DNA from 3 places in the Burkholderia sp. NRF60-BP8 genome. Region 3 is predicted to be linked to each of the others. Evidence: riboswitches for the same ligand, from Rfam matches in the RefSeq annotation. Region 3 holds a riboswitch; each other region holds the start of a gene.
The links. A riboswitch is a leader RNA that binds a small molecule or an ion and turns the genes downstream of it on or off. The one in region 3 is predicted to bind cobalamin.
Positions count from the first base shown of each region.

Region 1: linked by a shared signal. The riboswitch ahead of WS54_RS06775 (TonB-dependent receptor domain-containing protein) and the one ahead of WS54_RS11240 (CbtB domain-containing protein) in region 3 are both predicted to bind cobalamin.
Region 2: linked by a shared signal. The riboswitch ahead of cobA (uroporphyrinogen-III C-methyltransferase) and the one ahead of WS54_RS11240 (CbtB domain-containing protein) in region 3 are both predicted to bind cobalamin.

Region 1 is NZ_CP013372.1:1,469,235-1,471,472, forward strand. It holds gene WS54_RS06765 (threo-3-hydroxy-L-aspartate ammonia-lyase) at 1-45, shown strand, start outside; gene WS54_RS06770 (hypothetical protein) at 163-411, shown strand; cobalamin riboswitch at 614-806, shown strand; gene WS54_RS06775 (TonB-dependent receptor domain-containing protein) at 1,022-2,238, shown strand, end outside.
Region 2 is NZ_CP013373.1:1,759,790-1,762,027, forward strand. It holds gene cobO (cob(I)yrinic acid a,c-diamide adenosyltransferase) at 1-133, opposite strand, end outside; gene WS54_RS21525 (cobalamin biosynthesis protein) at 168-545, opposite strand; gene cobA (uroporphyrinogen-III C-methyltransferase) at 542-1,351, opposite strand; cobalamin riboswitch at 1,462-1,700, opposite strand; gene WS54_RS21535 (TonB-dependent receptor) at 1,769-2,238, opposite strand, start outside.
Region 3 is NZ_CP013372.1:2,433,511-2,435,748, forward strand. It holds gene WS54_RS11230 (LysR family transcriptional regulator) at 1-328, shown strand, start outside; gene WS54_RS11235 (CbtA family protein) at 351-1,073, opposite strand; gene WS54_RS11240 (CbtB domain-containing protein) at 1,088-1,297, opposite strand; cobalamin riboswitch at 1,331-1,469, opposite strand; gene WS54_RS11245 (histidine phosphatase family protein) at 1,519-2,109, shown strand.

The sequences.
Region 1 (2,238 bases), 960 kb from region 3:
GTCGATCTCGAGAACTTCTGCGCGCTGGTGTCGGCACCGGCCTGACCGTCTGCGCGCGCATGAAGATCTTGTCATGCGCGCGCAGCGCGGCCTTCACGTCGCGTTAAGTTTCGCCTCCTAGACTGATTAGGTCGTCCCGAAGTCAGTCATGCAGGAGTGGTCATGAATACGCACGCGTTCGTCGCCGCCGCCCTGGCGGCCGTTTCCCTGTCGGCGTTCGCTCAACCGGGCGTGACGACATCCGTTTTTTCCGCCGCGTCGCCTCACCCCGCGGTCGGGCACGCGATGCACCGTTCGTCCGCCGCATTGCCGCCCGCCGGCTTCGTGCTCGCGAAGATCGATCAGAACAATACGCCGCCCAACCGCGGCGGCGACCCGGGCGGCCGCGCACATGCCGGCACGCATATGTAACGACACGCGCCCGACCGTCGACATTCGGCGCGACGGCAGCCGGCTCCGGCGCGACGGCATGCGGTCGAACCCGGCCGTTTCTTCAGACCTGAAACGCGCTCCGGGCACGTCGAACGAAAGGATCCGGAAAGCCGACGCCGATCGATGACGTTTTTTCGCATCCGCGCGCAGACGAACGATTGACGTGCCTACATGCACGCCATTACCCTTGCGCGCTGATGGTTCCCAGGGATGGGATCAAAAGGGAACGCAGGCGAGGCAACGCCTCGAATCTGCGGCTGCCCCCGCAACTGTGAGCGGCGAATCCGTGCCACCGCGTGCCACTGGGAAACCGGGAAGGCCTGCACGGATGGCGACCCGCGAGCCAGGAGACCTGCCATCGACCCGAGGTCCAGCAGCCGCACCGGGCGGGGTGTCCCGATGTGCAAGCACCGCCGTTGGCGGCCGCCCGTTGCATGGACGACCCGACCTCAGGATCCGTCAGATGTCCATCGTTCCCGAATCCGCTTCCCGGCCGGAAGCGTCGCACCGACACGCCGTCGGCATGCGCCCCCCGTCCGCCTTGCGCTCACGATCGCCGTACCCGCTTCACGCTTTGTCCCGCCGCCTCATGACCATTCGTCACCTGCTCGCCACGTCCGTCGCCACCGCGCTGTTGTCCCCGCTCGCCCACGCGGCCGGCGACACGGCGCCTGCACGGCCCGCCGCGCCCGCCGACGGCACGGACCTGCCGACGATCAGCGTGACCGACACGCGGCACCTGCCCGAATCGTTCGACCGGCGCTATGCGTCGACGCAGGTGCTCACGCGCGAGGATCTCGACCGGCTGTCGCCGACCGACCCGAGCATCACGCAGGCGCTCGCGACGCTGCCGGGCGTGACCGTCGCGCAGAACGGCGGGCCCGGCTCGTCCGCGTCGGTCAGCATTCGCGGCGCGTCGGCGAGCCAGGTCGCCGTGTTCATCGACGGCATCCGGATCGGCTCGCCGACCACCGGCATCGCGCCGTGGGCCGACCTGCCGACCGAAGCGTTCGAGCGCGTCGAAGTGATCTCCGGCCCGGCCGCCGCATCGTTCGGCAACAACGCGATGGGCGGCGTCGTGCAGTTGTTCACGCGCCGCGCCGCCAACCAGCCGAACCAGACCACCGTGTCGTTCGGCGGCGGCTCGAACAAGACGTTCGACACGCAGTTCCGCACGTCGGGCACGGTGCCGTCGACGGGGCCGCTCGCCGCGCTCGGCGGGCTCACCTATTCGCTCGGGCTGCACGACTACAACACGGCCGGCATCGACGCGACGCGGCCGTTCTTCTACGGCCACGAAGACGGCCGCAATCCGTATCACGCGCAGGATCTCGATGCGCGGCTCGGCTATGCGCGCGACAACTGGTCGATCTCGACGTTCGCGCTGTATCACCGCTCCGATCTGTCCTACGACAACAGCGGCTACGCGAATCGCGAGCTGGACCATCAGTTGACGACCGGCGTTGCGTTCCATCTCGACATCACGCCCGATACGCAGTTCGACCAGTCGCTCGGTTATGCGAACGATCGCCAGTTCATCCATGCGGACAACCCGGCTCTCGCGACGGACCAGATCAACTCGCAGCGGATCAGCACGTCGACGTCGCTGACCCATCAGGAGCACGGGTTTCACCTGTTCGGCCTGCCGCTGTCGGGCGAATCGAAGCTCGCCTACGACTTCACGCGCGAACAGGCGTTCCTGCCGGTCGACATTCCCGGCGGCGTGCCGACGCGCAACGACTCCGCGTTTTCGCTGCACCAGTCGGCGACGCTCGGCAGCGTGACGATGTTCGTCGCCGGCCGTCA
Region 2 (2,238 bases), on a different replicon from region 3:
TGCTCTTGCCCTTGCCGTTGCCGGTGTGAACGATCAGCAGGCCCTTTTCCTGCGTGGCGGCGGCCTGCTTCTTCTCGTGGCCGGCGCGGCGGCGTTCGGCCATCCGCTGATGGGATTCGGAATCGGTCTTCATCGGGAATCGTCCTGTCGAAAGCGAAACAACGGGTTCAGAGCGGGCCGGCGAGCGCGACCGTCACGCCGTCCCGGATGGATTTGGGGCCGAGCAGCCGGCCGTGCGGCGCGGCGAGCTGCGCGCACGGCTCGGCCACGCCCGCGATGCCGAAGCGCGCCAGCGCGGCGCCGGACGGGCCGCTCGCGGCCAGTTCCGGACGGCTCGCGAGTTGCGCCGCATCGAATGCGACGAGCGGCCAGCCACGGCGTGCGCACAGCGTGCGCAGCGCCCGGGCGCGTGCCTTGTCGGCGAGCGTCGCGACGAGCGCCGGTTCGGCGGCCGGGTAGCGCGCGAGCGCGGCGCGGATCGCGGCATCGAGTTGCGCGGCCGTGACGCCCGCGCGAAAGCCGATGCCGAGCGCGACGCGCATCATGCGCAACCGCCGAGCGCCGCACGCACCGCCGGATCGTCGGCGAGCGCCGCGACGCGGCCGATCACGACGATCGCCGGCGAACCGATACCGGCCGCACCGACACGCTCGACGAGCGTATCGAGCGTCGCGAGCAGGTGGCGCTGTTCGGGGCGCGTGGCGTTCTCGATCGCCGCGCACGGCGTATCGCCGGGCAGGCCGCCGTCGCGCAGCGCCGCGGCAATTGCGTCGAGGCGACGGATGCCCATGTAGATCACGATCGTCATGCGCGTGGCCGCGAGCGCGCGCCAGTCGGGCTCGTCGGCTCCCGCGCCGTGGCCGGTGACGAAGATCACGCCCTGCGCGTCGCCACGGTGCGTGACCGGGATGCCGAGCGCGGCCGGCGCGGCGATACCCGCGGTGACGCCGTTGACGACTTCCACCGGAAAGCCCGCCGCGCCGAGTGCGACCAGTTCCTCGCCGCCGCGGCCGAACACGAACGGATCGCCGCCCTTGAGCCGCGCGACGCTGCGGCCCGCGCGCAGGTGCGCGAGCAGCGCGGCGACGATCGCCGCCTGCGGCGTCGACGCATGGCCGCCACGCTTGCCGACGTGCTCGATCAGCGCGTCGGCGCGCGCATGGCGCAGCACGTCGGGGTTCACGAGATCGTCGACGAGCAGCACGTCGGCCGCGCCGATCGCGCGCACGGCTCGGAGCGTCAGCAGATCGGCGTCGCCGGGGCCCGCGCCGACGAGCCATGCGCGGCTCATCGCGCGCGGCACGGCGCGCACCGTGTCGACACAGTGGAACAGGGAAGGCGGGCGGCGCATCGGCGGCCGGCGAGCAGGCAGTGCATGACGGATCGGGCGAAACCCGCGCGAACGCGGGTGGAATGCGCACCCCATCCGTCCCCCGCGGACCGGGCGTTCGGCGAGCATCGCGCTCGCCCCTTGCGTCGGCCGGTATCCGGGCTGGCCGCTTGCCAGACCGCAGCCTTCCCGCCCGGTCGAAGGGCAGTGGCATCGCGGGCGGCCTGGGCGCACGTGCGAAAAAAGCGCGTTGCGCGGGCGGCGTACCGTTGCGGGGACAGCACAGGCCGGGCGGACATCCGCCTCCTGTTTCCCGTTTAACTGCATGCGCGGAATGCGCATGCGAGCACCGAACGCGGCGCATACGATAGCACAGGCGTGCCAAGCGCGAGCTGCCCGGCGGACCGGTCGCGCGAGGCGTCGGCGCGGCCCGCGAGGTCAGAACTTGTACGCCGCCGTCAGCGTGAACGTGCGTGGCGAACCGGGCATGATCTGCGCGAGGCCCGTCGCATTCGCGTAATAGTCGCGATCGGTCAGGTTGACGGCCGCCAGCGTCACCTCGAGGTCGCGCGTGCGATATCCGGCCTTGCCGTCCCAGCGGACGTATGCGGGCAGTTCGAGCAGGTTGTCGCGATCGGCGTAACGCGCCCCTTCGTACACCAGCCCGAGTTCGGCGAAAAATCCGCGCAGCGGCGCATGGCCGACGAACAGGCTGCCGTTCGACCCGGACACACCCGCCGACCGCTTGCCCGCGTACTTCGGCTCGGCGTCGACCACCCGTGCGTGTTGCCAGCCGATGCCGCCGCGAACGAACCAGTCGCCCGCGAGCCGGCCGGCGACGCCCAGTTCCAGGCCGCGATTGCGCTCGAGGCCGTTGAGGTCGAAGAACCCGGGCCGAACCGGATCGG
Region 3 (2,238 bases):
GTACCCGGTCGAAACCGACCGGCTCGACATCTACAACCAGTTTCTGACGCCGGCCGGCATCGTGCCGAGGCGACACAAGTCGATCGAGACCACCGACATCATGTTGCAGATGGTCGCGAGCGGGCGCGGCGTGGCCGCGCTGCCGCGATGGCTCGCCGACGAGTACGCGGACCGGATGCCGGTCGTGCCGGTCAAGCTCGGCAAGCAGGGCATCGCGAAGCAGATCTTCCTCGGCATCCGCGAAGCGGACGCGTCGATCGACTATCTGGCCGCGTTCGTCGCGCTGGCGCGCGAATCGACATGGAGCGCGCCGCGCATGCTGCGCTAGGCGCGTCCGGTTGCCTCGCGCGTCAGGCGGCGCGCATGCCCGCGCGTTCGCCGCGCTCGACCCACGCGCCGAACAGCAGGCCGATCGTCGTCCACATGATCACCTGCATGCCGATGGCCGCCACGCGGAATTTCCACAGCAAGGCCGCCGGGAAATCGGCCGGCAGTTCGCTGACCGACGGCAGCCCGATCTGCACGGCCGCGATGATCGCGACGAACACGAGCCCCGCGACGATCGACGCGTTCCATTGGCCAAGCTTCGCCAGCAGATGGCGACGCACGCCGACCGAGAACACCATCGTCGCGACCGAGATCGCGATCATCAGGAAGAACAGGCCGGTGCGATAGCCGATCGTGTCGGGGTCGCCGACCGACGGCGGGTTGGCCGGGTACTTGAGGTTCGGCACGATCACGAGCGCGACGAACGCCGCCAGCGCGAGCCACGCGGCCAGCGGCCGTGCCGGCAGGCGACTGCCTCGTCCGTATGCATACGCGAAGACCAGCGAGAACAGCCCGCCAAATGCCGCGCCGTAGGTCACGACACCCGTCAGCAACCCGAGGCCGGCCTGCGTGTGGCGACTGACCAGCTCGGGTTCCGGCGCCTCGCCCTGGGCGGCGGCGGTTTTTTCCTCTAAGGAGATCGCCTGATCGACTTGCGGTTCGCCGACCATTTTCGCGAACCCGAACGTGAGAAGCCCCGCGGCGATGCCTGCGAGCATCCCGCGCATGAGCAGCTTTCCGACCATCTTGTTACTCCGCGTCAGTGGCAGGGAAAGCCGAGCAGATGGCGGCCGTCGTGGACGAATTCGTGGACGTACATGCCCGGCACGAGCGACGTCGCGCCCTGTTCCGCGCCGACGAAATAGAGTGCGAGCAGCAGGATCAGGCCGACGAACACGGCCCACGGCAACAGTTCACGGACGGGAATGGGCGCCGGCACGACCGCCGGCTTCAGCACTGCTTCGCTCATGGATGCACCTCAGGGGAATCGCGCCCCGACAAATGATGGATGGGTACGAAGGCAGGTCTGACTTCCGGGATCGTCGATTCCCCGGTTACAGTGGCGCGACCGCGCCGGAATTGCACCGGCTTCCGCGCTTCGTATCGGGCGAATTGTACGCGCGAACGTTCGCGTATTGAAGCGATGACACACGGCAAGTGCGCACCGCTCCCGATCGCCCGACAACCGACATGAACATGCATGCCTCGCTGCGCCTGATCGCACACGCATCGACCCGCGCAATGCGCACCGGCACGTTTCCCGACGACGATCCGCTCGACGCGCACGGGCTGGCCGAAGCCACTGCGCTGCGCGGCCGCTGGACGGTCGGTGCCGGCTCGCTCGTGCTGTGCAGCCCGGCGCGCTGCGCGAGGCAGACCGTTGATGCACTCGGACTGCACGCCGATATCGACGATGCGCTGCGCGACATCGATTACGGCAATTGGCGCGGCAAGCGGCTGCACGATCTCGCGCGCGACCTGCCCGACGAACTGGCGGCGTGGATCGGCACACCGTCCGCGTCGCCGCATCGCGGCGAATCGTTCGACGGTGCCGCGCGTCGGGTCGGCACATGGTTGAGCGCACTGCCGCCCGATCGCGACGTCGTCGCGATCACGCATGCGCCGATCGTCCGCGCGGCCATCGCGCATGTGCTGCGGATGGGTACCGGGGCAGCCATACGCCTCCACGTCGCGCCGCTGTCGTGCACGACGTTCGTCGCGTCGCCGGCCGGCTGGACCCTGGCCGCGACGGACGATGACTCGCGCGACACCGGCGCGTAAGCCGCTGTCGTGTTCACTATGTGAGCGGACGATGCGCCCCCGACGCTTCGCATGCCGCCGCTCGCCTTACATCCCGTAAGACACTCCGTTCGGCATCCCGACTGTCATCAAACTGACTGCTAGCCGCAG